DNA from 3 places in the Massilia sp. NP310 genome. Region 3 is predicted to be linked to each of the others. Evidence: predicted binding sites of a transcription regulator. Region 3 holds the regulator's gene; each other region holds the start of a gene.

Region 1 (10,485 bases), 2.4 Mb from region 3:
AAAAGATCTTCGTCGCGGTGCTGGGCAATGCCGACAGCGGCAGCGCCAACCCGGAGGTGCTGGCCAAGAAGGCGGCGGCGCTGGCGATGGGCAAGCCGTTCATGGAGCCGAAGGCATTCAAGCTCGATGCCAAGGCCCTCGACGGGTTCACAGGCGTATATGACATCGACGGCAAGGAAAAGCGCATCTTCACGAGCCGCGACGGCAATCTCATGATGGCCCGCGGCGACCGCTCGCCGGCCGCCCTGACGCCTTATTCGAAGGACGGCTTCTTCTTCCCGGGGACGCTGGCGCGCTTCGAGTTCGGACGCGATGCGCAAGGCAAGGTCACCCACGTCACGGTCGACAACGCAGGCGAGCGGACGCGCAACGAACGCGTCGGCGATGCGCCTGCCGAACGGGAGGCGGTGAAGATCGACAACGCCGGCTTCGATGCGCGCGCCGGCGCCTACCAGCTCGCGCCGCAGTTCACGATCACGCTGAGCCGGGAGGGCGAACGCTATTATGCGCAGGCGACCGGACAGCGCAAGATCGAGATCTTCCCGGCCAGTGAGGACGTGTTCTTCTCGCGCGACGTGAATGCCGAACTCAGGTTCGAGAAGGGCGCGGATGGCGCGCCGGTGGTCGTATTGCACCAGAACGGCCAGGCCACGCCCGGCAAACGGCTGCAGTAAGCACTCACCAAGAGTACTGAATGAGCTGGCCGCGGCTTATTTCGCGGCCTGCTCCTGCGCCAGCCGCAAGGCCACCTTGTGCCTGAAATAATCGTCCTTCACGTAGCGGTACAGGTTTTCGCCCGGGCACACCGTCTTGTCCGAATAATCGCGGTGGCTCTGAATGTCGTCCAGCGAGACCTGGTGCTTCGCGGCGAGCATGGCCATCAGGCCCACCACCGCATCGAGCTGCGGCTGGTTCGGCTCCACTTCTTCGAAATTGCCGACCACCTCGATCAGCGCATGTCCCTTGGGGTCGTAGTCGGTATTGGTGTCGCCCGCATAGGCGAGGTCGCGCGCGCCGTAGATGCGGCCATCGAGGTCGATCACGTAGTGGTAGGGGATGTCGAGCCAGCCTTTCTCGGCACGCGACCAGGCCTGCAGGCGGCGCAGGTAGGCTTGCGGGTCGGCGCCCGGCTTGAACGGTTCGCCCTGGTGGTGCAAGGTGATGTGGGTGATCCGGTGGCGCCGCGCCTTCGTCGCGTCGGCCGGCGTGCCGCCCCAGCTGGCGACCGGCACGATGGCGCGTTCGAGGTCGGGCAGGGACTCGGCGCCGTGCGCGCCGCCGATCGAGAACGCCAGCGCAATTGCGGCGCCAATATGTGAAACAGATGCGCGTGAAACAGATGCAGGGATCATGGCAGAATATCCAACATGGATGAGCCATCATCTTTCCACGTTTGACCGTGCAGCGCCAGCATATGCAAACCTGATAAGCTGATTCCAACGATAACAACAGCAGAGCACACCATGCGAACCATCACCCAGATCCTCCGCGACAGCAAGATTATCGCCATCGTCGGCATGTCGAACAAGGAAGACCGCGCCAGCAACGAAGTGGGCGCCTACTTGCAGCACAACGGCTACCGCATCCTGCCCGTCAACCCGAGCTATGCCGGCCAGACCATCCATGGCGAGACGGTCTACGCCAGCCTGCAAGAGGCCGCCGATGCCATCGCCGGCAGCGGCCAACGTATCGACATCGTCGACTGCTTCCGCAAATCCGAAGACATCGGCCCGATCGCGCGCGACGCCATCGCCGTGCGCGCCAGCTGCCTGTGGATGCAGCTCGATATCGAGAACCAGGCCGCCGCCGACCTGGCGCGCGCCGCCGGGCTGGACGTGGTCATGAACCACTGCATCAAGATCGAGCACCGCAGCCTGGAGGGATGAGAAAAAAGCGTTGGCCGCCGGGGTTGCCGCTTGCGCTACAATCGACGCATTTCAACCCCGTCAATACCACGCCATGATCAAGACCATCGCCCTGCTGCTCGCCGCCACGGCCGCCGCCAGCGTCACCCAGCCGGCACGCGCGCAGGCCGCGCCGGTCGCCGCGCTGACCAAGAGCCCGGCCGCATGCCCGGCCGTGCTCAAGCACAGCTTCAAGCGCCTGCAGGACGAAGCGCCGCAAGACCTCTGCCAATATGCCGGCAAGGTGGTGCTGGTGGTGAACACGGCCAGCTACTGCGGCTTCACCAAGCAGTACGAAGGCCTGGAAAAGATCTACGCCAAGTACGGTGGCCGCGGCTTCGTGATCCTGGGCTTCCCGTCGAACGACTTCGGCCAGCAGGAACCGGGCAGCGCCAAGGAAATCGCCGACCTGTGCTTCAACACCTATGGCGTCAAGTTCCCGATGTTCGCCAAGAGCTCGGTGAAAGGCCCGCAAGCCAACCCGCTGCATGCGCAGCTGATCAAGGCCACCGGCCAGGAACCGAAGTGGAACTTCACCAAATACCTGATCGGCCGTGACGGCAAGGTGCTCGACTACTTCCCGAGCAAGGTCACGCCGGAAGATCCTCAGCTGACCGGGAAGATCGAAGCGGCCCTGTAAGGGCATTCTCTGGCGATCAAAGATATAAGCTGGGAGATAGGCGTTTTATAAACCACATTAATAGCATGGTCATTTTGATGTAGATCATAGTTTGTTTTGCTTCACATCAATAAGCTTACCTTCGTCGCAGATGACATAAAAACGAAGAAAGGTAAGAAAAAGATGAAAACGCCGATGAAGACCGTGCTGGTGGCCCTGATCGCCATGGCGTCCGCCCAGGCGCTGGCGCAGGAATCCCCATGGCTGGTGCGCGCCCGCGCCGTGTACGTCGACCCGGACAACAAGTCGACCCCGATCGCCGGCGTCGGCGCGGCGGACCGCCTCGAAGTGAGCACGAAGACCATTCCCGAGCTGGACATCAGCTACTTCTTCACCCCGCATATCGCGGCCGAACTGATCCTGACTTATCCACAGAAGCACAAGGTCCGCCTGGACGGCGCCGAGATCGGCACCTTCAAGCACCTGCCGCCGACCCTGAACCTGCAATACCACTTCGCCCCCGGCGCGGCCATCAGCCCCTACATCGGCGCCGGCGTGAACTACACCCGCATATCGAGCGTCAAGCTGCTCGATGGCGCCGGCGACCTGGAAAACGATAGCTGGGGCCTGTCGCTGCAGGCCGGCGTCGACTTCCGCCTCAACGAACACTGGTCGATCAACGCCGACGTCAAGAAGGTCAAGCTGCGCAGCGACGTGTACGTCGGCGGCGCCAACGCCAGCCACCTGAAGGTCGATCCGGTCCTGTTCGGGCTGGGTGTCGGCTACCGCTTCTGACAGCTTGTGCGTGATCGCGTCCTGCCCGTCTTCCATGGGCGAGCTTCCAGCAAAAGCATCAAACATGGGAAAGGGCGGGGCGCGACCCACGCCTTCATTCTGCCCTGCGATTACGCCGCAAGCACGGCGCGCAGCGGCCCGCGCAGCGCGTTGCAGACGACGATGTCGTCGGCCTGTTCGAGCATGGCGCGCGTGATCACGGCTTCGCGCGCACGCCAGGCGGGCGCGGCCAGCAGCACGCCGCGCATCACGCCCGGCAGCACGCCGCAGGACAAGGGCGGCGTGAGCCACTCCTCGCCGAAGCGCAGGAACACGCTGCAGCGCCCTCCTTCCGTCAATTCTCCGCGCTCGTTAAAGAACAGCATATCGAAGGCGCCTTGCGCCTCGGCCGCCTTCCACGCCGCGTCGTAGCGGCCGCGGACGCTCGTCTTGTGGCGCAGGAAGACGTCGCCGCTGTGCGTCGGCTCCTGGGCCAGCAGCAAGGTCACCGGCTCATGCAAGGGCGTCAGCTCGCCGGATGTGAGCGTCAGCGCGCCGTCGTGGGAGACGGCCAGGCGCAGGCGGTGCAGCGCATCGGAGGGCAGGGCCAGGCTGGCTTCCAGCAGCGCGATATGGGCCGCGCCGCGGTCGAAGGCAAAGCCGAACCAGGCGCACGATGCTTCCATGCGGTCGAGATGCTGCTCCAGGTGGCGGCAGCCGTGTTCGCGCGAGGCGCGGATGGTCTCGAAGATCTCGAACTCGTTGGGCAGGCCGGTAAGAAAACCCGCCTTCAATTGGCACTCGGCGTATTCGGATTGCGCATCGCTGTCGTACACGATGCCGGCGCCGACGCCCAGTTCGCCGCGTCTTGCTCCATCGATCGATGGACCGAGCGCCAGCGTCCGGATCGGCACCGACAGGCAGAAGTCGCCGAAGGCGCGACCCGGGGGCGCCGGATCGAACCAGCCGATGGCGCCGGTATAGATGCCGCGTGCATCGGGTTCGAGTTCGTGGATGATCTCCATCGTGCGCCGCTTCGGCGCGCCGGTGATCGAGCCGCATGGATACAAGGCCTTGAAGATCTCTTCCAGCCCCGCATCCGCGCGCAGGCGCGCCTGCACGGTGGAGGTCATCTGCAGCACGGCGCCGTAGCGCTGCACCTCGAACAGGGCCGGCGTCTCGACGCTGCCGGTCTGCGCCACGCGGCCCAGGTCATTGCGCAGCAGGTCGACGATCATCAGGTTTTCGGCGCGGTTCTTGCTGTCCTGCGCCAGGCTTGCAGCGCGCGCGGCGTCGACATCCGCATCGCCGCTGGCCGGCGCCGTGCCCTTCATCGGCCGCGCCACCAGCATGCCCGCCTCGTGGCGCACGAACAGCTCGGGCGAGAACGACAGCACGGCGCCGCCGCCAGGCAGCGTCACCAGCGCGCCATACGGCACCGGCTGGCGCGCGCGCAGGCGCGTGTACAGGGCGAGCAGCGAACCGAAGGCTTCGAAGCGCAGCCGCCAGGTGTAGTTGACCTGGTAGGTGTCGCCGGCCGCGATGTAGTCGCGGATGCGGCCGATCGCCTCGGTGAACCGCGCCTCATCGACATTCGCGGTAATACCGGCGACGCCGGCCGGCGCAAGGTCCATGCTGCGCGTTGCCAGCCACGAGGCCACCTGCTCGCCGGTCATGCGTTCGCAGCGGGTAAACAGCAGCACCTGCGCCAGCGGGCCGTCGAGCGGGCGGGCCGGCAGGCCCTCCAGGTGCGCGCCCAGTTCATAGCTCAGCAGCGGCACCGCGTGCAGGCCGCTTTGCAGCGCCTGCGACAGCGCCGCCACCAGTCGCGGCCAGCCGGCCGCGTCCTCGCAGGTCAGCGTGCCCGCATGCCCGCTGTACAGGCGCGAGCGGGCCTCCTGCGTGGCGCGGGCATCGTCCAGCAGCGCGAAGACTTCGCCGGTATCCATGCTCCGATTCTACGCCGCCAGCAGCAGGGACAGCTGGAGCGACGTGCCTTCGGTTGGATTGAGCTTGAAGCCCGTCTTCGCGAAGCGGTGCCAGCGGCCGGTGACATAGTTCACCAGCAGGCTGGCGCGCGCGGCGACGTCGGCTTCCTGGCCGTGTCCCTGGGTGACGGCCAGGCGCAGGGCGCCCTTGAAGGCCAGTTCGACCTTGTCGTAGAACTGGTTCATGCGCAGTTGCAGGCGCTCGTCTTCATTCACCAGCGCATCGCCGATCAGCACGCGCGTCATGCCCGGGTTGTTGGCCGCGAAGCCGAGCAGCATCTGCAGCATCGCGTGCGCCTGCGACAGGCCGCTGTCTTCTTTCTCGGTGATCTGGTTGATCACGCCGAATACCGACGACTCGATGAACTCGATCAGTCCCTCGTACATCTGCGCCTTGCTGGCGAAGTGGCGGTACAGCGCCGCTTCGGACACCGACAGGCGCGCCGCGAGCGCGGCGGTGGTGATTTTCTCGCCCTTGGGCTGCTCGAGCATCGAGGCCAGGGCCTGGAGGATTTGCAGCTTGCGCTGGCCTGGCTTCGTGCTTGCCATGGGATCCCTAGGAGTTGTTATTGGAGCGGCGCAGCCCGGAGAGCCGCGTCGGAAGTTGCCGCACGGATTTTACTTTGACATTGACGTAACCGGGGCATTTCAGGGTCCTCGGGAGGGGCGCTTTTCCAATCGGATCGCTCATCCGGGCGGTGTGACGCAGGTATTGGGTGACCCAGACGGTGCGCAGGCCCAGCTGGCGCGCGGTGCGCAGATTGGCCAGCGTGTCTTCGACCAGGATGCAGCGCTGGGCCGCGATGCCGTGCTTGCGCAGCAGGCGGCGCAACATCAGCTTCGACGGTTTCGGCCGCAACTGCCCGTGCACGTGCATGTGCTCGATTGCCACATGGTGCGAAAAATGGTTGTGCAGCTTCAGGCGGCGCACGATCTCGGTCGAATAGCTGTTCGGCGCATTGGTCAGCAAGATCTTGCGGCCAGGCAGGCGACGCAGCAGGCGCGCCAGGCCGCGCTCGGCGCGCAGCAGGGCGTCGAGCGGGCCGATGTCGTGGGTCTGGTGCAGGAAATCCCTGGCGCACACCTGGTGGTGGCGCATCATGCCGAGCAGGGTGGCGCCGTAGCGCTGCCAGTAGCCCAGGCGCGCGGCATCGACCATCTCTTGCGTGGCCGGCACGCCGTCGCTGCTCAGCACGCGCGCGATATACGTGTTCATATTGGCGCTGATCGCCGGGAAGATCGCGTGCGAGGCGTCGTGCAGGGTGTTATCGAGGTCGAACAGCCAGACTGGGGCTTGGAGGGAAGAAGTAGACACGGGTAATCGGCTCGCAAAAGATGCAACACGCGATTATGCCAGCGGCGCCTGACGACGTCATGGAGCGGGGTAAAACAGGGGATGGGAGATGGTGCCCTTGACGTGGATTGAACACGTGGCCTCTCCCTTACCAAGGGAGTGCTCTACCACTGAGCTACAAGGGCGGGTAGATGCGGTGGGCAATGCCCACCGTAACGACATTTTCTGTGGGGGTTTCCCCGTCACAAAAAATTTAGTGAGACCGGATCATAGTGCCAAAAGCCTGTTCGGTCAAGACTTCGAGCAACAATGAGTGCTCGATGCGGCCATCGATGATGTGCACGGTGTTCACGCCCGACTTCGCGGCGTCCAGCGCCGACGAGATCTTCGGCAGCATGCCGCCCGAGATCGTGCCGTCCGCGAACATTTCGTCGATCTCGCGCGCCGACAGGTCGGTCACCAGATTGCCCGCCTTATCCTGCACGCCGGCGATATTGGTCATCATGATCAGCTTTTCGGCTTTCAGGATTTCCGCGATCTTGCCGGCGACCACGTCGGCGTTGATGTTGTAGGCCTGGCCGTCCTGGCCGAAACCGATCGGCGAGATGATCGGGATGAAGGCGTCGTCCTGCAGCGCTTTCACGACGGCCGGGTTGATGGCCTCGATCTCGCCAACGAAACCGATGTCGAGGAACTCGCCCGGTTTTTCCTTGTCGGGCATCGCCATGCGGCGTGCGCGGATCAGGCCGCCGTCCTTGCCGGTCAGGCCGACTGCCTGGCCACCGTAGTGGTTAATCAGCATCACGATGTCTTGCTGAACTTCGCCGCCCAGCACCCACTCCACCACTTCCATGGTCTCTTCGTCGGTGATGCGCATGCCCTGCACGAAAGTGCCCTGCTTGCCGATCTTCTTCAGCGCATTGTCGATCTGCGGGCCGCCGCCGTGGACCACGACCGGGTTCATGCCCACCAGCTTGAGCAGGATGACGTCGCGCGCGAAGCCGTGTTTCAGGCGTTCGTCGGTCATGGCATTGCCGCCGTATTTGATGACGATGGTCTTGCCGTGGAAGTTGCGGATGTAGGGAAGCGCCTCGGCCAGGATCTGCGCCTTCAGCGCCGTCGACACGGCAGTCAAGTCGTCAGGTTGGTCGTCGGTCTTCAGGCTGGTCACTTGAGCGTTCATGGAGGGTCCGAAATAAATGTCGCGAGATTTTACAGGCAAATGCCGTAAAAACAGCGTAAACCTTGTGGGGAAAGGGCGGTGTCCTGTTGTATTTTATGGCAGCAATCGGTACTTTATCAGTTATGAGTATTTGCACGCGCTGCGGCGCCGAATTCGGATGTGCAATGGCCGACGGCGCCACCGAAGCTTGCTGGTGCACGGCCTTGCCGCCGGCGGTGGCCGTGCCGCAGGAGGCGGCCGGCTGCTGGTGCCCGGCGTGCCTGCGCGCGCATATTGCCGCGCACCCATTGCCAGTCGCCTTGCCAGTCGCGCCAACGACCGACTGACAGCTCAGCGCCGCGTGCGGAAGAAACGCATCATCTCGCGGCTCGCATCCGGTCCCTTGCCATCGGTATAGCTGCCGCGCGCATTGCCGCCGAACCAGGCATGGCCGGCGCCATGCACCAGCCAGTGTTCGGCCTGCACCATGCCGTCCTCGTCCGGATACAAGGTGCGCGTGTAGGCATGGCCGTCGGGCACGCGACCCGGTTCGGCGGTGCCCGGCTGCGCCAGATGGCGCGCGCCTTGCGCGACCACTTCCTCGCCATTGGCCGGATGCACGGTGGTGTCGCGGTCGCCGTGGAAGACGATGATCGGCAAGGGCTGTGCGCTCGTCGTGCTGCGGCGGAAGTCGCCCTTCATCGCCGCCAGCGCCGACGACAGGCTGTTGGCCGAGGCAAAGGGCAGGCCGGAATGCACGCCCACCGCCGCATACAGGTCGGGATAGAGCGTGCCCATGATGGTCGCCATCGCGCCGCCGGCGGACAGGCCGGCCACATACACCTGGCTTGGGTCCACCGCATGGCTGGCCATGATCGAGCGCGTCATGCCGGCGATGATCGATGGCTCGCCTTCGTCGCGGCGCTGGTCGACCGCATTGAACCAGTTCCAGCAGCGCGACAGGTTCGCGCCCTTGCTCTGGGCCGGATACAGCACCAGGCAGCCGATCTCTTCGGCCAGCACGTTCATCTGGGTGCCGGTGGCGAAATCTTCCGGGTCCTGGGTGCAGCCGTGCAGCATCACCACCAGCGGCGCCGGCGTACCGGTATAGCTGCCAGGCACATACAGCTTGTACTCGCGGCGGCCGGCGGCGTTCATGTGATGGCCGTCCTCGAACCTGCCGGTCAATGGCTCGCGCGCCGGCGGCGCAGGAGCGGGAGCAGGGGCACGGGCAGGGGCAGGGGCAGGCATGACGAAGTCGCGCATCTGGCGCTCGGCCACGCGCTGCACGGCTGCCGCGTTCTTCATGGCCTGCTGCACGGCGGCGCCAGGCGTGGCCGGTCCCGATCGCAACAGCGATCGGACGGCCCCGCTTAGCTGCCTCATCAGTAGTCGGTTGAGTTTCATGGCATTCCTTTTGTGCAGTGCACAATTTCACGCCACGAGCTTACACCAACCTGTCAAACGTTGCCGAGCGTCTGTTGTTGCAGTATTTCTGCGACTGTTTACCCACACATCTCCACGTAGTCGACAGCCGGCTTGATGCCGGCGCGCATGGTCGTCAGTTTCCCTTTGCTGGCTTCGAAGATCAGGGCCTTGTTCTCGCCTTTGGGCAAGACAAGGTACTGGCCCTGTTCGTCGTATTTGTGGCGTTCGCTGCGCAGCCCGGGAGCATGGCGCAACGCATCCTTGGCCGACATGCGCGACGTGACGCCGGCGCTGTTGCGCACCACCGTCCTGGCGTCGGCGCGCACGATCACGCCGTTCTCGACCATGAAGCTCACCTGTGGATAACGCTTGAAGCGGACGATGGGGCAAGAGGGATCGAGCGGCCGCGGCGTGGCGCGCTGGCCCAGCGTGCGTTCGACCTGGTCGAGCCGCTGGCCGAACCCGATCTTGCCGTAGCCATCGGGCGACAACACCTGGCTCGACGCCGTGGCGGACACGCCCAACAGGGCGCTCGCGATGATGAAACGAATGTTCATGGGTCACCTCGTGCAGCAACATGAATCAATGCGACACTGTTCCAAAGACAGTGCGTATTGACGAGTATAGTGACTCACAAGCAAAAACGGCGCTGGACTGCCGGACGCGCGATAATGCCGCCTCCGACACATATCCGCTCAGGCATCAGGCAATGGCTCCAGAACTGCACACTCCCGTCCCTTCGCCCTGCATCAATATCTGCAAGATGGTGCCGGCAACCGGCTTGTGCGAGGGCTGCATGCGCACGATCGACGAGATCCGCGCCTGGCGCAATGCCAGCGAGGACGAGAAGCGCGCGATCTGGGCCGAGATCCGGCGCCGCGAAGCCGGGCTGTTCGGCGAGTAAGGGCGCGCCATGGACCTGCGTTTGCCGCCGTCGATTCATGTGCTCGAGCGCAACTGGCTGTCGTCGAATAATGTCCTGTTGATCGGGCCTGACGACACGGCCCTGATCGACAGCGGCTACGTCACCCATGCGCCGCAGACGCTGGCGCTGGTGCGCCACCTGCTGCGCGGCCGTCCGCTCGACCGCCTGCTCAACACCCACCTGCACTCCGACCACTGCGGCGGCAACGCGGCCCTGCAGGCCGCCTACGGCTGCCACACCGCGATCCCCGCGCCGGAAGCCGACAAGGTCGCGCGCTGGGACGAAGCGGCGCTGAGTTTTCGCGCCACCGGCCAGCAATGCCCGCGTTTCGGCTTCGACGGCGTGCTGGCGCCGGGCGACACCTTATCGTTGGGCGGCCTGCGCTGGCAGG
Region 2 (10,485 bases), 2.0 Mb from region 3:
GCCGGCACCGCCCAGGGCCTGCACTGGATCGGCGAGCACGGCCTGCAGGCATAGGGTATCGCACACCATCACACTGGAGACCATCATGACGAAAGTAGGATTCATCGGCCTGGGCATCATGGGCGGGCCCATGGCCGCCAAGCTGCAGGAGGGCGGCTGCAAGCTGTACCTGCACGACCTGAAAAATCCGCCGCTGGCCCTGATCGAGGGCGGCGCCACCGTCTGCACCAACGCCACCGAGGTGGCCAAGCGCGCCGACATCATCATCGTGATGGTGCCCGATACCCCGCACGTCGAGGAAGTGCTGTTCGGCGCCGACGGCGTGGCCGCGGGCCTCACGCCGGGCAAGATCGTGATCGACATGAGTTCGATCTCGCCGATGGCCACCAAGGAGTTCGCCAGGAAGATCAACAAGCGCCAGTGCGACTACCTCGATGCGCCCGTGTCGGGCGGCGAGGTGGGGGCGCGCGCCGCGACGCTCACCATCATGGTGGGCGGCGCGCAGGAGGCGTTCGACCGCGCCCGGCCGCTGTTCGAGCTGATGGGGAAGAACATCACGCTGGTGGGCGGCAACGGCGATGGCCAGACCACCAAGGTGGCGAACCAGATCATCGTGGCGCTGAACATCCAGGCGGTGGCGGAGGCGCTGCTGTTCGCCTCGAAGGCGGGCGCCGACCCGGCCCGGGTGAGGCAGGCGCTGATGGGCGGCTTCGCCGCCTCGCGCATCCTGGAAGTGCACGGCGAGCGCATGGTCAAGCGCACCTTCGCGCCGGGTTTTCGCATCGAGCTGCACCAGAAGGACCTCAACCTGGCGCTGCAGGGGGCCAAGAGCCTCGGTCTCGCGCTGCCGAATACCGCCAGCGCCCAGGAGCTGATGAATTCCTGCGCCGCCCACGGCATGGCCCAGCTCGATCATTCGGCGCTGTGCCAGGCGATCGAGCGGATGTCGAACCACGCCATCGCCGCAGCCTGACGCAGCGGCGTGGCGCCATCGGAGACAGCATATGGACACCTGGGTGTTTCACCATCCGGCCTGCCTGGCGCACGAGCCCGGGCCGGGCCATCCTGAAGCGCCGCAGCGCCTGCATGCGGTCATGAAGGCGCTGCGCCAGCCGGAATTCTCGCAGCTGGCCTGGCGCGAGGCGCCGCTCGGCACGCGCGACCAGGTCTTGCTGGTGCACGGCGAAGAGTATGTGGACGCGATCGCCGCCGCGGCGCCGGGCAGCGGCCTGGTGGCGCTGGACGGCGGCGACACATTGATGTCGCCCGGCACCTGGGAGGCGGTGATGCGCTGCGTCGGCGCCGCCTGCGCCGGGGTCGATGCGGTGGTGGCGGGCGAGGCCGCCAACGTCTTTTGCGCGACCCGGCCATGCGGCCATCACGCCGAGCCGGAGCGGGCAATGGGCTTCTGCATCTTCAACCAGGCCGCCATCGCCGCCGTCCACGCGCTCGAGACGCATGGCCTGCAGCGCGTCGCCGTGGTCGATTTCGACGTCCACCACGGCAACGGTACGCAAGCGGCATTCTTCCACCGTCCGCAACTGTTCTTCGGCTCGAGCCACCAGTCGCCACTGTATCCGGGAACCGGCGCGGCGGATGAGACGGGAGCCAGCGGCAATATCGTCAACCTGCCGCTGCCGCCGGGCTGCGGCTCGGCGCTGTTCCGGTCCACGGTGGCGAGCGGGCTGCTGCCCGCCTTGCGGCGCTTCGCGCCACAATTGATCGTGATGTCGGCCGGGTTCGACGCGCACCGCAGCGATCCCCTGGCCAGCATGGCCCTGGAAGACGAGGATTTCGCGTGGATTACGCGTGAAGTGATGGCGATCGCAGCAGAGGTGTGCGAGGGCCGGATCGTGTCGATCCTGGAGGGAGGCTACAGCGTCGAGGGGCTGCAGGGCGGCAGCGCGGCGCACGTGCGTGCGCTGCTGCAGCGCTGAAGGGTGTTGCGCGGGGCTGGCCCCAGGAAATTACAGGCCGCAACCGTAGTAGGCCGGGTCCGAATCCTGGCCGGTGTAGCCTGGCTCGAGCTTTTCGCGCAGGTTGAGCGTGAGGAAAGCGACGATGAGCGACAGCAGCGAGTGCGACGGGGCTGCGAAAGTGGTTTCGGCTGGTGCGTTGATCATGACTGGCTCCTGAAAGTTGGTTTGTGCAATGCAGTAAATATAGGGACTACTTACGCGCGCTTCCAATTTCGAGTGCTGATACCAGTTATACTGCTCGTGAATGTTGCTCTATAAAAACCGGCATTTATGCGTGATCTCTACCGCGGCCCGCGTGGTCGTCGGATGTGGCTGCGTCGCCACAGGCTGCCGGTCAGGATGAGGGGATCAGCGCATCGATGCGTGCCTTTCCTTCGTCCAGCAGGAACTGGCGAAACGCCCGCGCCACCGGCGGCAGGCGCTTCTCGCGACGATGCACGACATACCAGTTGAGCATCAGTGGAAACCCCTCGACCTCCAGCACCACCAGGCTGCGCGCGGCGAGTTCGCGGCCGATCGTGTGAAACGACAGAAAGCCCAGTCCGATGCCGGCGATCACCGCCTGCTTGATCGTCTCGGTGCTCTTGATCTCCATGGCGACGCTCAGCTCGGCCAGGTGCGGGCCAAAGGCGTCCTGCATCGAGAACCAGGTGTCGGAGCCCGGTTCGCGGATCACGAACGGGTGGCGGATCAGGTCGCTCATCGGGATGCGCCCATGCCTGGCCGCGGCCAGCGGATGGTCGGGCGCCGCCACGATCACGTACGGATGAGGGGCGAACGCATCGTTCTGCGTGTCGAGTTCGGCGGGTGGGCGCACCATCACGGCCAGGTCGGTGCGATTGGCCGCCAGCTTGTCCAGCAACTCCTCGCGGTTGTGCACCGTCAGGTTCAGCTGCACACCAGGATGCTGGCGCGCGAAGGCGACCATCAGCTGCGGAAAGAAATAGTCGCCGGCGCTGATCACCGCCACGTTCAGCTTGCCGCCGGCGATTCCCTTGAGTTGCGCCATCGCATCTTCCGCCTCGTCGAACTGCTGGATGATGGCGCGGCAGAAGTGCAGCAGCTCCTCGCCCGCCTGGGTCAGGTAGATTTTCTTTCCCAGCTGTTCGAACAAGGGCATGCCGACGTGGCCCTCGAGCGTGCGGACCTGGGTCGACACGGCCGGCTGGGTGAGGTGCAGCTCCTCGGCGGCGCGCGAAAAACTGCGCCGGCGCGCGACGGTTTCGAAGACTTTCAGTTGACGCAGTGTCGCGTTCTTCATCGGCGCTTCCGTCCATGTATAAGCAGTCGTTAATGATTATCCCTAAAAACTTTCACTATTGCTCATCATTTTGTTGGACTACGATGATGTTCAGACAGCTCGACCGCAACCACCACCACCTGGAGAGTGCCATGACGACGATCTGCAATGCCGATGCCGAGTGCAATGCCTATAACGCGGCCTTTCATGAACTGGGATTGAGCTGGGTCTGGGACACCGGACTGTATGCGAGCGCGGTCGCCGGCGCCGATGACCGCACCGGCCTGCGCAACTATCTGGCGCGGCATCAATCCCACCTGTTGAGCGCGCACGACGCCGACTTCCTGGTCGAGGCGATCCTGGCCGCCAAGGAGCGCTGCCACGCGCAGCTGAGCGCCGCCGGGTGCAATCCGGGCGCTTTCATCGACTGGTCCGCGCTCCAGCAGCGGCAGATCGGCGTGTAGACACCAACGGCTGGGCAGAGATTTTCGAATCTTAACCGTGGTCAAGGATATACGGAAATCGTTCTTCCACAATCAGCCCATCCACCGACCCGACGTACGAGAGACATCATATGATCCGACACTGGATACGCTTCCAACACCTCGACACCGTACGTTTCGGCACGATCGAGGGCGACAAGATCCGGATCTTCAAGGGCGATATGTTCGACAGCCCGCGCCGCACCGACCTGGCGGTGAACCTGGACGAGGTCGAGGTGCTCACCCCGTGCGTGCCCGGCAAGGTGCTGGCGATGTGGAACAATTTTCACGCGCTCGGCCAGAAGCTGGGCCTGGCGCCCCCGGGCGAGCCGCTCTACCTGATGAAGCCATCGACCTCTTACCTGGCGCCGGGCGGCACGATCCGCAAGCCGCTGTGCGAGGGCAAGGTGGCGTTCGAAGGCGAGCTGGCGATCGTGATCGGCCGCCGCTGCAGCGCCGTCCCGGTCGAGGAGGCGCCCGACTACGTGTTCGGCTATACCTGCGCCAACGACGTCACCGTGGGCGAGATCATCGGGCGCGACCCGACCTTTCCCCAGTGGGTGCGCGCCAAGGGCTTCGACACCTTCTGCCCGTTCGGTCCGGTGATTGCCACCGGGCTCAACCCGGCAATGCTGGTCGTGCGCACGACCCTGAACGGCGAGGTGCGCCAGGATTATCCGATCAACGACATGGTGTTTCCGGTGGCCGAGCTGGTCAGCCGGATTTCCCAGGACATGACATTGGAGCCGGGCGACCTCCTGCTGTGCGGGACGTCGGTCGGCGTCGGCTCGATGCGGCCGGGCAGCACGATCGAGGTAGAGATCGACGGCATCGGAAAGCTCATCAATCGGTTCGAGTAAACGACAAGGGGTGGGTCATGAAGATCGCAGTTATCGGAGCGGGAGCAATCGGCGGCCTGGTCGGCGCCAGGCTGGCGCTGGCGGGCGAGGAGGTGACATTCATCGTGCGGGGCGCCAATCTGGCGGCGATCCGAGCGAACGGCATCAAGCTCATCGAGATGGACGGGGAGGAGAAGATTGCCTCGCAAGTGCGCGCGACGGACGACTATGACGCGGCCGGCGAGCAGGACCTGGTGATCCTGGCCCTCAAGGCGCACCAGGTCGACGGCGTGTCGGCCCAGATCGGCAAGCTGTTCGGGCCGCGCACCGTGGTGGTGACGATGCAGAACGGCATACCGTTCTGGTATTTCCACCGCCATGGCGGCGAGTTCGACGGGCGCACCGTGCGCAGCGTCGATGCCGGCGGCGAATTGGCGCGCCGGATTCCACCCGAGCGGGTGCTCGGCTGCGTGGTCTATCCGGCCGCCGAACTGGTGGCGCCGGGCGTCATCCGGCACATCGAAGGCGCGCGCTTCCCGCTGGGAGAACTGGACGGCACGGCGAGCGAGCGGGTCAATGAAGTCTCGGCCTGCTTCCAGAACGCCGGCTTCAAGTCGCCGGTGCTCGACAATATCCGGGCCGAGATCTGGCTCAAGCTATGGGGCAACGTCTGCTTCAACCCGATCAGCGCGCTGGCGCATTCGACCCTGGTCGACATCTGCCAATACCCGCTCACACGCGAGCTGGCGGCGGAGATGATGCGCGAGGCGGAAGCGGTGGCCACCAAACTGGGCATCACCTTCCGCGTGCCCCTGGACCGGCGCATCGAGGGCGCCGCCCAGATCGGCAAGCACAAGACCTCGATGCTGCAAGACGTCGAGGCGGGCCGGGGGCCGGAAATCGATGCCCTGGTCGGGTCGGTGATCGAACTGGCGCGCATGACCGGCACCCCGACGCCGCATATCGATTCGGCGTATGCGCTCGTCAAGCTGCTGGAGCAGACCATGACCGAGGAGGGTGGTGGGGTCAAGCTGCAGAGGGCGGTAACGACCGCTTAGATGCAATCAGCACGTCGCCCCCGCGAAGGCGGGGGCCTAAGATTACAAGCGTCTCGGTAACGCTGAACTTGGGCCCCCGCCTTCGCGGGGGCGACGTTTTCGAGCAGACGAAGGAACTGATTTCGCCTGATCTTCAGATCTTCCCCCGATTCTTCAGGCGGCTCAGCGTCTCAGGCGACAGGTTCAGGTACGCCGCCAGTTCTTTCTTGGGCAGACGTTCGAACAGGTCGGGGTGCTTGCGCATGAAACGGTGGACCCGGCCCGGCGCATCGAGCAAATGCAGCGTGATGGTGTGCGCCATGATGGCGCTCATCAGGTTCATGACCTCGTACTCGAAGGCCTGCTTGACGATGCTGTGACTGCGCATGAAGTCGACCCATTGCGGCAGCGGCATGCGCGCCACCCGCACCTTGGTGACGCAGGCGATGGAAAATGGCGTCGGCGTCTTGAGGCACCAGGCGGCGTAGCTGGTTTCGATGTCCCGCTCCGCCGAGAAGCGCAGGATCATCTCCTTGGCTTCCTGGTTGGAGACCTGGCGCTTGAGGATGCCGTCCAGGATGAAGTACTGCGACATCTCGTGCACCCCCTGGTTCAGCAGCAAGTCGCCTTTCTGGTGGTTCTCGATCGTGAGGTACGGCTCGAGCGCCGCCATTTCGCTGTCGCGCAGTTCCTTGAGGACCACGTTTTGTTTTAACTGCAGACGAATGATGTTTCGTTCGGAGTGATTTGCAATAGTCGTCATGACGCGGCCGTTTACCGAGATTCTCGCATCATGCGGCCAAAATTGACCATGGTCAATGAGACAAATCAGGCGCGCTGGCTATGATGGTTTGCGGGCGATACACACCGCGTTCTGCCCGGATCGACAATAACTGGAGACAGCAATGACTAACCTCGTATCGGTAGACGTGACCGACGGCTTCCACCTGGTAATCGATGCGCTAAAACACAACGACATCGATACGATCTTCGGCCTGGTCGGCATTCCGATTACCGACCTGGCGCGCCTGGCGCAGGCCGAAGGAATGCGTTTCATCGGCTTTCGTCATGAACAGAACGCCGGCAACGCCGCGGCAATCGCCGGCTACATGACGCAAAAGCCAGGCATCTGCCTGACGGTCTCGGCGCCGGGCTTCCTCAACGGCCTGACGGCGCTGGCCAACGCGACCACCAACTGCTTCCCGATGATCCTGATTTCGGGGTCGAGCGAACGCGAGATCGTCGACCTGCAGCAGGGCGACTACGAAGAAATGGACCAGCTGAACGCGGCCAAGCCCTACGCCAAGGCATCCTACCGCATCAACAAGGCCGAGGACATCGGCATCGGCGTCGCGCGGGCGATCCGCGCCGCCGTCTCGGGCCGCCCGGGCGGCGTCTATCTCGACCTGCCGGCCCAGCTGCTGGCGCAGACGATCGAGGCCGGCCACGCCAAGCGCTCCCTGGTCAAGGTGGTCGACCCGGTGCCGCGCCAGATCCCGGCCCCGGACTCGGTGCAGCGCGCGCTGGCGCTGCTCAAGGGCGCGAAGAAGCCGCTGATCCTGCTCGGCAAAGGCGCCGCCTACGCCCAGGCCGACGCCGACATCCGCGCCCTGGTGGAGCGCACCGGCATTCCTTACCTGCCGATGTCGATGGCCAAGGGCCTGCTGCCGGATACCCATGCCCAGTCGGCCTCGGCGGCCCGCTCCTACGTGCTGGCCGAGGCCGACGTGGTGGTGCTGATCGGCGCGCGCCTCAACTGGCTGCTGGCGCACGGCAAGGGCAAGACCTGGGGCAAGCCCAAGCAGTTCATCCAGATCGATATCTCGCCCACCGAGATCGACAGCAACGTGGCGATCGCCGCGCCGCTGATCGGCGACATCGGCTCCTGCGTGGCGGCCTTGCTCGACGGGCTCGACGGCGCCGGCATCGCGAAGCCGGACGCGGAATGGCTCGGCCCGATCGCCGAACGCAAGGAGCAGAACACGGCCAAGATGGCGGCGCTCCTCAACCGTGACGCGGCGCCGATGAACTTCCACACCGCCCTGCGCGCCATCCGCGACGTGCTCAAGCAGCATCCGGACATCAACCTGGTGAACGAGGGCGCCAATACCCTGGACTATGCGCGCAGCATCGTCGACCAGTACCAGCCGCGCAAGCGTTTCGACTCCGGCACCTGGGGCATCATGGGCATCGGCATGGGCTACGCGATCGGCGCGGCCGTCGTCAGCGGCAAGCCGGTGGTCGCGATCGAAGGCGACAGCGCCTTCGGCTTCAGTGGCATGGAGCTCGAGACGATCTGCCGCTACGAGCTGCCGGTGACGACCATCATCTTCAACAACAACGGCGTCTACCGCGGCACCGACGTCAACCCGACCGGCGGCAAGGACGTCGCGCCGACCGTGTTCGTCAAGAACGCCCGCTACGACAAGATGATCGAGGCCTTCGGCGGCATCGGCTACCACGCCACCACCCCGGAAGAGCTGACCCGGGCGTTAGCCGAGGCAATCGCGGCCGGCAAGCCCGCCCTGATCAATGCCGTGATCGACGAGACCGCCGGCACCGAGAGCGGCCGCCTGACCAATCTGAATCCGCAAAGCAACGCAAAGAAGTGAACAGCCAGCGACACGCACGACCGCCGGCGCCCACGAGGCCGCCGGCGGGGCCCGCAATATCGACTGAACAAAGGAGACTGACATCATGAGCAAACCACTCGAAGGCATCAAGATCATCGACTTCACCCACGTCCAGGCCGGTCCTGCCTGCACCCAGTTGCTGGCCTGGTTCGGCGCCGACGTGATCAAGGTCGAGCGTCCCGGCGCGGGCGACGTCACGCGTTCGCAGTTGCGCGACATCCCCGGCGTCGACGCCCTGTATTTCACCATGCTCAACAGTAACAAGCGCTCGCTGACGCTCGACACCAAGACGCCCGAAGGCAAGGAAATCCTGACCAAGCTGATCAAGGAGTCGGACGTGCTGGTCGAGAACTTCGGTCCGGGCGCGCTCGACCGCATGGGCTTCACCTGGGAGCACATCAAGGAACTGAACCCGGGCATGATCGTGGCCTCGGTGAAGGGCTTCAGCGACGGTCACCACTACGAAGACCTGAAGGTCTATGAAAACGTGGCGCAGTGCGCCGGCGGCGCGGCGTCCACCACCGGTTTCGACGACGGCCCACCGACCGTCAGCGCCGCCGCCCTGGGCGACAGCAATACCGGCATGCACTTGGCGATCGGCATCCTGACCGCCCTGCGTGCGCGCGACACCACGGGCAAGGGCCAGAAGGTGGCGGTGTCGATGCAGGACAGCGTGCTGAATCTGTGCCGTGTGAAATTGCGCGACCAGCAGCGCCTGGACCGGGTCGGCTACCTGGAAGAGTATCCGCAGTACCCGCACGGCAAGTTCTCCGACGTCGTGCCGCGCGGCGGCAACGCCGGCGGCGGCGGCCAGCCGGGCTGGGTGCTCAAGTGCAAGGGCTGGGAGACCGACCCCAACGCCTATATCTACTTCACCATCCAGGGCCATGCCTGGGCGCCGATCTGCAGGGCGATCGGCAAGGAAGAGTGGATCGACGACCCGGCCTACACGACCGCCATCGCGCGCCAGGACAAGATCTTCGACATCTTCGGCACGATCGAGGAATGGCTGAAGGACAAGACCAAGTTCGAAGCGGTCGACATCCTGCGCAAGTTCGACATTCCCTGCTCGCCAGTGCTGTCGATGAAGGAAATCGCCGCCGATCCATCGCTGCGCGCCAGCGGCACGATCGCCGAGGTCGAGCACAAGGAACGGGGCACGTACCTGACCGTGGGCAGCCCCATCAAGTTCTCGGATATGAAGGTCGAGATCAAGGGTTCGCCGCTGCTGGGCGAACACACCGACGAGGTGCTGGAAGGCCTGGGCTACAGCAGCAAGGAGATCGCGGCGCTGCACGAGAAGCGGGTGGTGTGATCACGGGCCTGGCTGGATAAAACGAGCGTCTGGTGCGCGTCGGCGGTGTGCGACGCGCACCTGTTTTTTTATGGGGGAGACAAGCATGCAAGCCGACATCGATTTTCAACAACTGCTGCAGGCGCTGGGCGACGGCGTCATCGTCTGCGACGCGAAAGGCGACATCACGTTCTGGAACGCCGCCGCCACGCGCATCTTCGGCTTCACCGAAGGCGAGGCGATCGGACAGTCGCTGGACCTGATCATCCCCCAGCGCCAACGCCAGCGGCACTGGGACGGCTATCACAAGACCATGGCCACGGGCGAGACGCGCTATGGCGCCGACGTATTGCGGGTGCCGGCTGTGCACAAGGAAGACAAGCCACTGTCGATCGCCTTCACGGTGGCGCTATTGCACGGGCCGGGCGGGGAAGTGTCGGCGATCGTCGCCCTGGTGCGCGACGAGACCGAACGCTGGGGAGAAGAACGCAAGCTGCGCGCGCGGCTGGCGCAGCTCGAGACGGCGCAGGCTTGATCCTGTTCATCCAGTCTCGCTCCACGCTAGTCCCGTAATGCAAGAACGTCATTCCCGCCTACGCGGGAATGACGCGCCTGGGCCGCGGGACGTGGGACATCAGCCGGCGTCGCCACCCGGCGGCGGCGGCGGCATGTGCTCGCGCCGGTGTTCCAGCAAGGCCTCGATCACCATCGGGCTGAGTCCCTCACCCTGGGTGTCGTCGATGTGCGAAAACAGCCGGCTGCGCATGCGCGGCGCCCAGAAGCGCTGCAGGTGGTTGGCGATCTCGGTGCGCCCTTCCCGGGGATCCGGGTAGGACGCGAAGAAGGTGCCGATCTGGTTGGCCATGGTGACCAGGTTGTCGATGTTCATGCGGACTCCATAGCGATGTTGGCGCCGTGGGCGTAGGCGACGAAGTCGTCGCCGCGGGCGAAGGCGACCAGGGTCAGGCCGCAGCCGAGCGC
Region 3 (10,485 bases):
CCACCAGCCGCCGAAGTGGAACGGCGCCCATACCAGGCCCACCGGCACCCGCTCGGTGACCATCGCCATCATCTTCAGGCGCGCGCCGGTCGGGGTCTCGAGCCACACGTATTCGCCCAGCTTGGCGCCGATCTGGACCGCGTCGCGCGGATTGATCTCGACGAACATGTTTTGCTGCAGCTCGGCCAGCCAGGGGTTGGACCGGGTTTCCTCGCCGCCGCCCTCGTACTCGACCAGGCGGCCCGAGGTCATGATCAGCGGAAAGTCTTTCGAATAGTCGACCGCCTGCACCGATTTGTACAATGTCGGCAGGCGCCAGTGATTGGCCTTGTCGTCATAGGTCGGGTACTTGGCCACCAGGTCGCGTCGTGGCGAAGCCAGCGGTTCGCGGTGGACCGGCACCGGATCGGGGAAGTTCCAGACGTTGCAGCGCGCCCGCGCATTGCCGTACGGCGCGCAGCCGTGGGCGATGACGACCCGGATGATGCCGCCCGACAGGTCGGTCTTCCAGTTCTTGCCCTCGGCCATGGCCTGCTCGGCCGGGGTCAGCTCGGCCCACCAGCCCAGTTTTTTCAGGAACACGTGGTCGAACTCGGGGTAGCCGAAGTCCAGCTCGCTGTTCTTGTTGGTCGAGCCGTCGGCCGCCAGCAGGCTCGATCCATTGTGCTCGACGCCCCAGTTGGCGCGGAACGGCAGTCCGCCCTCGGCCACGCTCTTGCTCAGGTCATACAGGATCGGCGTGCCCGGATGCTTCATCTCCGGCGTGCCCCAGCATGGCCACGGCAAGCCGTAGTAGTCGCCCTTGCACGGGCCGGAATCGGCGCGCAGGGTGGTCGGGTTGAACGTGTGCTTGTTTTCCATGTGCAGCTTGAGCCGCTCGGGCGAGCAGCCCGTGTAGCCGATGGTCCAACACGAGCGGTTGATCTCGCGCAGGATATCCTCGACCACCGGCTCGTTGTGCACCACCTTGATGTTCTTGCACAGTTCCTCGGCGAAGCCGAGTTTTCGCGCGAACAGGTACATGATCTCGTGGTCGGTCTTGCATTCGAACAGCGGCTGGATGACCCGCTCGCGCCACTGGATCGAGCGGTTCGAGGCCGTGCACGAACCCTGGGTCTCGAACTGCGAGGCGGCCGGCAGCAGATAGACGCCGTCGGTGCGGCCATGCATCGCCGCCGTCATGCTCGGATAGGGATCGATCACCACCATCATGTCGAGCTTTTGCATCGCCGCCTTCATGTCCGGCAGGCGGGTCTGGCTGTTCGGCGCGTGGCCCCAGTAGAACACGGCGCGCAGATTGCTCGGCTGGTCGATGAACTGGTTTTCTTCGTTGACCGCATCGAACCAGCGCGACACCGTGATGCCGGGCTTTTCCATCAGTTCCTTGGAGCCGAAGCGCGACTTGATCCATTCGTAGTCGACGCCCCAGACGTTGGCGAAGTGCTTCCAGGCGCCTTCGGCCAGGCCGTAGTAGCCGGGCAGCGAATCGCCGTTGGGGCCGACGTCGGTCGCGCCCTGCACGTTATCGTGGCCGCGGTAGATGTTGGCGCCGCCGCCGGGAATGCCGATATTTCCCAGCACCAGCTGCAGGATCGACAGCGCGCGCACATTGGCGGTGCCGACGTGGTGCTGGGTGATGCCCATGCACCAGACCACGGACGAGGGACGGTTGGTCGCCAGCATCTCGGCCGCCAGGCGCACCGCCGATTCCGGCACGCCGGTCACGTCCGACACCTTGTCGGGCGTCCATTTCATGACTTCGGCGCGCACGTCGTCCATGCCCCAGGTGCGCTCTTCGATGAATTTCTTGTCTTCCCAGCCGTTATTGAAGATGTGCCACAGGATGCCCCACACCAGCGGGATGTCGGTGCCCGGCCGCACGCGCACGTAGTGGTCGGCAAAGCGCGCCGTGCGGGTGAAGCGCGGATCGATGACGATCATCTTGGCGCCCAGCTCCTTGGCGTGCAGGAAGTGCAGCATCGAGATCGGGTGGGCCTCGGCCGGGTTGGAGCCGATGAACAGCACCGCCTTGCTGTAGTGCAGGTCATTGAACGAGTTCGTCATCGCCCCGTAGCCGAAGGTCTGGGCCACGCCGGCGACGGTGGTCGAGTGACAGATGCGGGCCTGGTGGTCGCAGTTGTTCGAGCCCCAGAACGACATGAACTTGCGCAGCAAATAGGCTTGCTCGTTATTGTGCTTGGAGCTGCCGATCAGCATCAGCGCATCCGGGCCGGCTTCCTTGCGCAAGTGCAGCAGCTTGTCGCCGATCTCGTCGATCGCCTGGTCCCAGGAGATGCGCTGGTATTTGCCGTTCACCAGCTTCATCGGATAGCGCAGGCGGTGCTCGCCGAAGGCGTGCTCGCGCACCGATGCGCCCTTGGCGCAGTGGGCGCCCATATTGATGGGCGAATCGAAGGCGGCCTCTTGCCGCACCCAGACGCCGTTGGCGACCACCGCGTCCACCGAACAGCCGACCGAGCAGTGACTGCACACGGTGCGTTTGACTTCGGTGGGCACCGGGGTGTTCGGCACCGGGTCGGCCTGGGCCGGCTCGATCACGTTCAGCGGCAGGTGGCGCGCCAGGGCGCCGGCGCCGGCGGCAACGCCGGCCCCGACCAGGAAGCGGCGCCGTTTCAGGGCGCTGTCGCGCGTAGACTTGACCAGTGACATGGGATTCCTCTGCTTGCCTACCAGTAGGCGGCGGTGGCGTAGTAGCGGCGGATGTGATCCGTCTCGTGATAGCCGCGCTTGACCTTGGGGTCCGGCGCGGCCGGTGCGGCCTCAGGCGCCGCGCTGGCCGGGGCGGCGGCAGCGGCCACCACCAGCGCGCCCAGCGGGGCGGCCTTCAGGAAGCCGCGCCGCGCCGGGTCGGGCTGGCCCGGCGTCTGTCGATCATGCTTGCTCATCGGTGTCCTCTCCTACTGCGAAGCTCTCGGCCTCGATGGCCAGGAAGGCCTGCGCGAAGCGCGCGACCAGGCGGTAATAGTTGGCGCCCTCGGCATTGGCGATGTCGTCCAGCGCGCGCATGCACCAGCCGCCGATGTGGGCCTCGAAGAACTGGCGCTGCACCGCCAGCGGCTGGCGCCGGATGCCGGGGGCGCCAGCGACCAGCACGCGCATGGTCTCGCACAGCGCGCCGAGGTGGTCCTCGAACTCGCCCCGGCCGCGCATGCGCGCCAGGCCAAGCCGCGCCAGGTCGTCGCGCAGCAGCGCCAGCGGCGTGTCGTTCATGTAGCCGGCCAGGTAGCGCGAGCCATACGGGTCGACCGGCGGCGTGCCGATGCTGACGAACAGTGCGTTGAATTCATCGTGCACCACCTGGGCGTCCATCACGCCGGACGCCACGGTCAGGTGTTCCCACGCACGCTCCAGCGCCGGATCGCCGCCTTCGGCCAAAATAGGATCGCTGGACGCAAGCGCTTCCAGCAGCGCCGCGTCGGGCGCCGCCAGCAGCAGGCGCGAGAGCAAGGCGTAGAGGTCGGCCCTGGCCTGGTCTTCGCCGCTGGGCGACATGGCAGGCGCAGAGACCGCGACGAAGGCGGTGTTGACGGACGTGCTCGGACTTGTAGATGACACTGTCGATCACTCCAGTTGTTCAATTTGTATCGCCAGTGTAGACGCCGATTCACATTGAGCGCGCACAGTTGCGCCTAGCGCATTCCGGCGGCATGCATGACGATTCTTATGAGAAATGCGACGAGCGACAGGGTGACGACACCACCGAGCCACAGCAGCGCCATCCACCCCAGCCGGCGCAGCCATTCGCGGCGCGCCGCCATCAGTGATACCCCGCGTCATGCTTGACCTTGCCACGGAATACCCAGTACGACCACCCCGTGTACATCAGGATGATGGGCAGGATGAACAGCGTGCCGACCAAGGCGAAGCCCTGGCTCTGCGGCGGCGAGGCGGCTTCCCAGATCGTGATCGCGGGCGGCACGACGTGCGGCCAGATGCTGATCGCCATGCCGCTGTAGCCGAGGAAGATCAGCGCCAGCGCCAGCACGAAGGGCTGGCGGAACGGCTGGCGCCCCAGTGAGCGCAGCAGCAGCGCCATGCACAGCACGACCAGGATCGGCACCGGCGCCAGGAAGGCGATGTTGGGGAAGGTGAACCAGCGGTCGGCCACCGCCGCGAAGCGCAGCGGGGTCCAGATGCTGACCGCGACGATGGCCCCCAGCAGCAGCCAGGCGAAAGGCCGCGCGACCTGGATCATGCGCGCCTGCAGCTCGCCCTCGGTCTTCATCACCAGCCAGGTGGCGCCCAGCAGTGTGTAGGCGATCATCACGCCCACGCCGGCCAGCAGCGGGAACGGCGCGACCCAGTCGAGCGGCCCGCCGGCGAAGCTGCGGCCCGAGACCGTGATGCCGTCCAAAAAGCCGCCCAGGGTCACGCCCTGGAAGAAGGCCGCCGCCACCGAGCCGCCGATGAAGGCCTTGTCCCACAGGTGGCGCTCGTGCTCCTTGGCCTTGAAGCGGAACTCGAAGGCCACCCCGCGAAACACCAGGCCGATGAGCATGAAGATCAGCGGCAGGTAGAGCCCCGAGAGGATGATCGCGTAGGCCACCGGGAAGGCCGCCAGCAGCCCCTCCCCGCCCAGCACCAGCCAGGTCTCGTTGCCGTCCCACACCGGCGCGACCGAATTCATCATGGTGTCGCGGTCGCGCTTCTTCGGCGTGAACGGGAACAGCATGCCGATGCCCAGGTCGAAGCCGTCCAGCAGCACGTACATGAAGACGGAAAAAAAGATGATCAGGATCCAGATGACGGATGTGTCGATGCCCATGGTGTCAGCTCCGCGTCGGTGGGTTGCCGCCGTCGCGGTCGGCGCCGCGGTCAGCGCCTTGGACGGGATTGTCGTCGATATTGCCTTCGATGCTGTCGTCGTTGTCGACGTTGGCCGCCGACAGCGGCCGCATCGGCGTGCGCCCTTCGCCCGGCCCGCCCTCGGGCGGCTTGTTCAGGGCGAAGTGCTGCGGCCCCTTGTTGATCAGGCGCAGCAGGTAGACGGTGCCGGCGCCGAACACGAAGACGTAGGCCACGACGAACATCGCCAGCGTCACGCCCATCGTGGTGACGCTGTGCGGCGAGACCGCATCGGCGGTGCGCAGCACGCCGTAGATCACCCACGGCTGGCGGCCGACCTCGGTCGTGATCCAGCCGGCCAGGATGGCGATCAGGCCGGCCGGCCCCATCAGCAAGGCGAAGCGCAGGAACAGGCGCTTGCCGTAGATCCGCCCTCCCCGCCTGAGCCACAGGCTCCAGGCCCCGAGGGCGATCATCAACAGGCCCAGGCCGACCATGACCCGGAAACTCCAGAACACGATCAGGGAATTGGGGCGGTCTTCGCGCGGGAACTCCTTCAGTCCCGGGAACTGGCCGCTCAGCGTATGGGTGAGGATGATGCTGCCCAGGTAGGGAATCTCGACCGCGTAACGCGTCTCTTCGCGCTCCATGTCGGGAATGCCGAACAGGATCAGCGGCACCGCCTCGCCCGGCGTGTTTTCCCAGTGCCCCTCCATCGCCGCCAGCTTGGCCGGCTGGTGCTTGAGCGTATTGAGGCCATGGAAGTCGCCGATCACCGCCTGGATCGGCGCCACCAGCAGGATCATCCACATCGCCATCGACAGCATCTTGCGCACGTTCTTGTTGTCGCGTCCGCGCAGCAGGTGCCAGGCGGCCGAGGCGCCGACGATCAGCGCCGTGGCCAGGTAGGCCGCCACCACCATGTGCATCAGGCGGTAGGGAAAGGAGGGATTGAAGATGATGGCCAGCCAGTCGACCGGGATCATGCGCCCGCCCTCGATGGCGTAGCCCTGCGGCGTCTGCATCCAGCTGTTGGCGCCCAGGATCCAGGTCGACGAGATCAGGGTGCCGATGGCCACCATGCAGGTGGCCAGGAAGTGCAGCTGCGGCCCGACCCGGTTCCAGCCGAACAGCATCACGCCCAGGAAGCCGGCCTCCAGGAAGAAGGCGGTCAGCACCTCGTAGGTGAGCAGCGGGCCCATGACGCTGCCGGCGAATTCGGACAGGTAGCTCCAGTTGGTGCCGATCTGGTAGGCCATCACGATGCCCGACACCACGCCCATGCCGAAGGCGACGGCGAAGATCTTGAGCCAGAAGTGGTACAGGTCGACGTAGACCTGGCGCCCGGTCTTGAGCCAGCACGCCTCGAGCACGGCCAGGTAGCTGGCCATGCCGATCGTGATCGCGGGGAAGATGATGTGGAAGGAAATCGTGAAGGCAAACTGGATGCGCGCCAGTTCCAGGGCTGTAAGACCAAGCATGCAAACTCCCCCGTATCGATGGCGCCAAGTAGATCACGACATCGGCCTCGCACGATTGGCCATATCATTTTTATCATTGTTGAGTGGTTTTTGAACACATGCCGCTCGGTTCGCAACAAAAGTTCATGAAAACTTCCCAATTTGGTGCAAATTTCGGCCTTGCCGGCCAGAATGCTCAGCCAACGGGTCTATAATTTGCGGTGTACTGAACAAAGCGACCATCCGTCATGAGCCAGCCCCTGTCCCGGCAAGCCGAGCCGCCCCTGAACATCCATGCGCTCAAGTCCTGCGCCCAGTGCAGCATGCACCAGCTGTGCCTGCCGATGGGCCTGGAAGACGCCGAGATCGACCGCCTGGACAAGATCATCGGCCGCCGTCGCCGCCTGGAGCGCGACGAGCGCCTGTACGGCGTGGGCGAGTCGTTCCGCAACCTGTACGCGGTGCGCTTCGGCCACTTCAAGACCTACCAGGTGAACGCCGCCGGCGAAGCCCAGATCACCGGCTTCCAGATGGCCGGCGAGCTGCTGGGCATGGATGCGATCAGCGGCACCCACCACTGCGATGCGGTGGCGCTGGAAGACTCCGAGGTCTGCGAGATCCCGTTCGCGCGCCTGGAAGACCTGTTCGGCGAGGTGCCGACGCTGCTGCGCCACTTCCACCGCATCATGAGCCAGGAAATCACGCGCGAGCAGAACGTCATGCTCCTGCTCGGCAATATGCGCGCCGAGCAGCGCTTCGCCGTGTTCCTGGTCAACCTGTCGGCGCGCTACGCCGCCCGCGGCTATGCGGCCAACCGCTTCCAGCTGCGCATGTCGCGCGAAGACATCGGCAACTACCTGGGCCTGACCATCGAAAGCATCAGCCGCCTGCTGTCGCGCTTTAAAAAGCAGGGCTGGCTCGAGGTCGACAAGCGCGAAGTCACCCTGCTCGATCCGGTCAAGCTGAAGGCGCTGGCGGCCGGCACCGACGCCTGCAGCCCGATGGCGTAAAGCCCATGACGCCGCAGCCCGCGTGCGACCTGCACCTGCGCAGCTACGACCGCGTGCACTGGGGCGACCGCCATGACTTCGCCCAGCTGGTGCTGCCGGTGCACGGTGAAGTCGTGCTCGACATCGAAGCGCGGCGCGGCCGGCTCGATCCCCTGCATGGCGCGCTGGTGGCGCCCGGCGCCTGGCATGCGCAATCGAGCCCGGGTGCCAACGGCTCCCTGATCGTCGACGTCGACGGCGCCGCCTTCGGCAGTGGCCCGTGGCAGCGCCTGCTGGAGCGGCCCTTCGTCACGCTTGGCCCCGCGGCGCGCAAGCTGGTCGAGTTCATGGGGGTGATGGCGCGCGATGCCGCGCCAACCCACGCCCCGCCCCGCGCGCTGGTGCAGGGCTGGGTGCCGCTGCTGCTCGACACCCTGAGCCTGGACGCGCCGCGCGCCACCTCGCGCCTGGCCGCCCTGCTGGCGCGCATCGAGGCCGCGCCCGGCCTGGCCTGGAGCACCGAGTCGATGGCGCGCGCCGCCAACCTGAGCGTCAGCCGCCTGCACGCGCTGTTTCGCGAAGAGCTGGACAGCACGCCGCATGCCTGGCTGCTGCGCTGCCGCCTGGATTGCGCCCGCAGCCTGTTGACGCACAGCGCGCGCAGCGTGGCCGACATCGCCCTCGCCTGCGGCTTTTCGGACCAGGCCAGCCTGACGCGGGCGATGCGCCGCGTGTTCGACACCACACCCGGCGCCTGTCGGCGTGCGGGTCAGGAGACACCGCCAACACCGCGGTAGTCCCGGCCAAGACCGGACCCACGTCCGGATCCGAGAATCTCTTCAAAGGAGATTCATCATGTACATCGCTACTGGCGCGGGCGGGCTGTCCCGCTCCACCCTGCTCGGCATCGGCGCGGGCATCGCCGCCGGCGCGCTCTGGGGCCTGGTCTTCCTGGCGCCGGAACTGGCGCCGGGATTCCTGCCGATCCAGCTCTCGGCCGGGCGCTACCTGGCCTATGGCCTGGTCGCCGCCATCCTGATCGCCCCGGCCTGGGGACGGCTGCGCCGCCATCTCGGCTGGCCGGCCTGGCGCAGCCTGATCTGGCTCAGCCTCACCGGCAACATCGTCTACTACCTGTTCCTCGCCAACGCGGTCCAGTTGGGCGGCGTGGCCATGGCCTCGATCGTGATCGGGCTGCTGCCGATCGCGGTCACCCTGGTCGGTTCGCGCGACCGTCACGCGGTGCCGCTGCGCCGCCTGCTGCCGTCGCTGCTGCTGAGCGGCGCCGGCCTGGCCTGCATCGGCTGGGAGTCGCTGTCGGCGTCCGGCCCCGGCTCGGCCGCCGGACTGGCATGCGCCTTCGGCGCGCTGGTGTCATGGACCCTCTTCGCGGTGCACAACAGCCGCTGGCTGGCGCGCATCGAGGGGATCTCGCCGCATGAATGGAACCTGCTGGTGGGCGTGGTCACCGGGCTGATGGCCCTGGCGCTGGCGATGCCGGCCTTCGTGCTGGCGCCGGGCGCGCACACGCTGCCGGCCTGGATGCAGTTCGGCGCCCTGGTCACCACGGTCGCCATCCTGTGCTCGGTGGTCGGCAACGCCCTGTGGAACCATGCCAGCCGCGCGCTGCCCCTGAGCCTGATGGGCCAGATGATCGTGTTCGAGACCATCTTCGCGGCCTTGTACGGCTTCTTGTGGGAGGCGCGCTGGCCGAGCGGGTTCGAGACCGCCGCCCTGGCGTTGCTGGTCGCGGGCGTGGTCTCGTGCGCGTCGGCGCACCGGGGCGCGCACTGATCCTGTCGGCGCAGCGTTGAAACTGCGGCGACCTCAGCGCCGCACCGACAGCCCGAACGCCAGGCTCAGGTCGGGCGTATGTCGATTCAACCCATGCACCACCATCGCATCGACCTGGCAGTTCTTGTTCAGGCGCCAGCTGACGCCGGCGTCGACCTGCATCCGGTCGCCGCCATGCGATGCGGACGCGATCTGCGGCGCCGCCACTTCAAGGAATCCCTGGACGCGTTCAGTGAATTTCTTGCCCAGCGACGCCGCCAGGATGCCGTAGTGGTAGCGCGCGCCGTCATCGTCGACATCGGCCCCGGCGCCCGGCGTCACGGCCAATGACCAGCCTTTCGGCAGATCCCACTCGGCCGCCAGCACCAGCTGCGGCAGCACACCCTTGACCCGCAGCGCCGAGCTGCCGCTTGGCAGCGCCGCTGAGCCGATCAGCCCCAGGGCCGGATGTACGCCCTCGCCGTCGGCAAGATGCCACTTGAATCCGATCGACACGGCATTCCAGCCCGCAGTCGTGGTGCGCGCGCGACTAGCCGGATCGAGCTCGTGCTCGATGCTGCGGCCATCGGTCTCGATGCGCAGTTCCGTCGTGTCGCCCAGGCCGATGCGCAGCAGCGCCGGCGTGCTCAAGGTGCGCAGGTGCAGGTCGTCGTTGCGCTGGCGATCCCAGTTGACGCCGATCTCGAGCTGCAGGCGGCCATCACCGACCACCTGGCTGGAATTGGCGACGTTGGGGCGGTCGGGATTGATGACATCGCCGTCGTCGGCGTGGGCGAACTGGGCGCTGCAGGCCAGCACCAGGAACGCCGCCTGGCGGCGCGGGCGCGTAAGGGTTGATGGAAACATCATGCGGTCGGATAAACGAGGTTGGACATGGTATGCGAGGGTCGAGCCGGCGCCAGCTGCCGCTTCAAGGCAGCCAGCGGGCGGCGCGCAGCCGCTCGATGGCGCTGACGATCGTCGCGCCGGGCTCCACCGCTTCGGTGAAACCGGCGCGCCGGATCTTGCCCATGTCCGACACCATGTCGAACTCGGTATTGAACACGAAGTCGCCGAACCACCAGCCGACCTGCTTCTCGTAAGGCATCGACTGCAGGCCATGGCGCTGCACGATGCGCTCCCACGCCGGCGCCTTCAACGGCATTTGCCTGGCCAGCGAGAACGGCTGCGGCGGTCCCACCTCCATGTCGAAGGCCGCCGCGACCTGGCGCCATACGCGCTCCCAGCGGAACGGCTCGTTGACCAGGTTGAAGGCTTCGCCGCGCGCCGCCGGATCGAGCGCGGCCCAGACGCTGGCGCGCGCCATCCAGTCGGCATCGGTGGTCTGGGCCAGCACGCCCGAGTACACCTTGTCCGTACCCGGGAAGCGCAGCGGCGCGCCGGCGTCCTTGCTGAGCGCGGCGAACATGCCCATCACCATCGCGATATTCATCGGA

What was found. Region 3 encodes FNR, which switches genes on or off when oxygen is low (the NO sensors DNR and NnrR bind a similar motif). Its sites were predicted from a motif close to TTGATNNNNATCAA; they were not measured.
Region 1: the regulator FNR is predicted to act here: its motif matches at 2,619-2,632, upstream of KY496_RS18705 (OmpW family protein).
Region 2: the regulator FNR is predicted to act here: its motif matches at 6,383-6,396, upstream of oxc (oxalyl-CoA decarboxylase).

What each region holds. Positions count from the first base shown of each region.
Region 1 covers NZ_CP080379.1:4,254,946-4,265,430, forward strand. The annotation lists gene KY496_RS18685 (serine hydrolase) at 1-674, shown strand, start outside; gene KY496_RS18690 (peptidoglycan recognition family protein) at 711-1,352, opposite strand; gene KY496_RS18695 (CoA-binding protein) at 1,464-1,886, shown strand; gene KY496_RS18700 (glutathione peroxidase) at 1,960-2,544, shown strand; gene KY496_RS18705 (OmpW family protein) at 2,707-3,318, shown strand; gene pabB (aminodeoxychorismate synthase component I) at 3,429-5,246, opposite strand; gene slmA (nucleoid occlusion factor SlmA) at 5,256-5,834, opposite strand; gene KY496_RS18720 (pyrimidine 5'-nucleotidase) at 5,842-6,600, opposite strand; tRNA gene KY496_RS18725 (tRNA-Thr) at 6,690-6,764, opposite strand; gene argB (acetylglutamate kinase) at 6,833-7,762, opposite strand; gene KY496_RS18735 (cysteine-rich CWC family protein) at 7,885-8,088, shown strand; gene KY496_RS18740 (PHB depolymerase family esterase) at 8,093-9,148, opposite strand; gene KY496_RS18745 (hypothetical protein) at 9,247-9,726, opposite strand; gene KY496_RS18750 (DUF1289 domain-containing protein) at 9,879-10,073, shown strand; gene KY496_RS18755 (MBL fold metallo-hydrolase) at 10,083-10,485, shown strand, end outside.
Region 2 covers NZ_CP080379.1:5,883,559-5,894,043, forward strand. The annotation lists gene hyi (hydroxypyruvate isomerase) at 1-54, shown strand, start outside; gene KY496_RS26025 (2-hydroxy-3-oxopropionate reductase) at 86-973, shown strand; gene KY496_RS26030 (histone deacetylase family protein) at 1,005-1,937, shown strand; gene KY496_RS26035 (hypothetical protein) at 1,968-2,123, opposite strand; gene KY496_RS26040 (LysR family transcriptional regulator) at 2,314-3,240, opposite strand; gene KY496_RS26045 (hypothetical protein) at 3,324-3,683, shown strand; gene KY496_RS26050 (fumarylacetoacetate hydrolase family protein) at 3,794-4,561, shown strand; gene KY496_RS26055 (2-dehydropantoate 2-reductase) at 4,579-5,598, shown strand; gene KY496_RS26060 (Crp/Fnr family transcriptional regulator) at 5,732-6,340, opposite strand; gene oxc (oxalyl-CoA decarboxylase) at 6,483-8,189, shown strand; gene frc (formyl-CoA transferase) at 8,275-9,525, shown strand; gene KY496_RS26075 (PAS domain-containing protein) at 9,611-10,039, shown strand; gene KY496_RS26080 (formate dehydrogenase subunit delta) at 10,139-10,393, opposite strand; gene fdhD (formate dehydrogenase accessory sulfurtransferase FdhD) at 10,390-10,485, opposite strand, start outside.
Region 3 covers NZ_CP080379.1:1,818,113-1,828,597, forward strand. The annotation lists gene KY496_RS07895 (formate dehydrogenase subunit alpha) at 1-2,670, opposite strand, end outside; gene KY496_RS07900 (formate dehydrogenase region TAT target) at 2,688-2,906, opposite strand; gene KY496_RS07905 (molecular chaperone) at 2,893-3,576, opposite strand; gene KY496_RS07910 (DUF2474 domain-containing protein) at 3,651-3,779, opposite strand; gene cydB (cytochrome d ubiquinol oxidase subunit II) at 3,779-4,786, opposite strand; gene KY496_RS07920 (cytochrome ubiquinol oxidase subunit I) at 4,791-6,287, opposite strand; gene fnr (fumarate/nitrate reduction transcriptional regulator Fnr) at 6,515-7,276, shown strand; gene KY496_RS07930 (AraC family transcriptional regulator) at 7,282-8,052, shown strand; gene KY496_RS07935 (DMT family transporter) at 8,111-9,049, shown strand; gene KY496_RS07940 (transporter) at 9,083-9,898, opposite strand; gene KY496_RS07945 (SDR family oxidoreductase) at 9,960-10,485, opposite strand, start outside.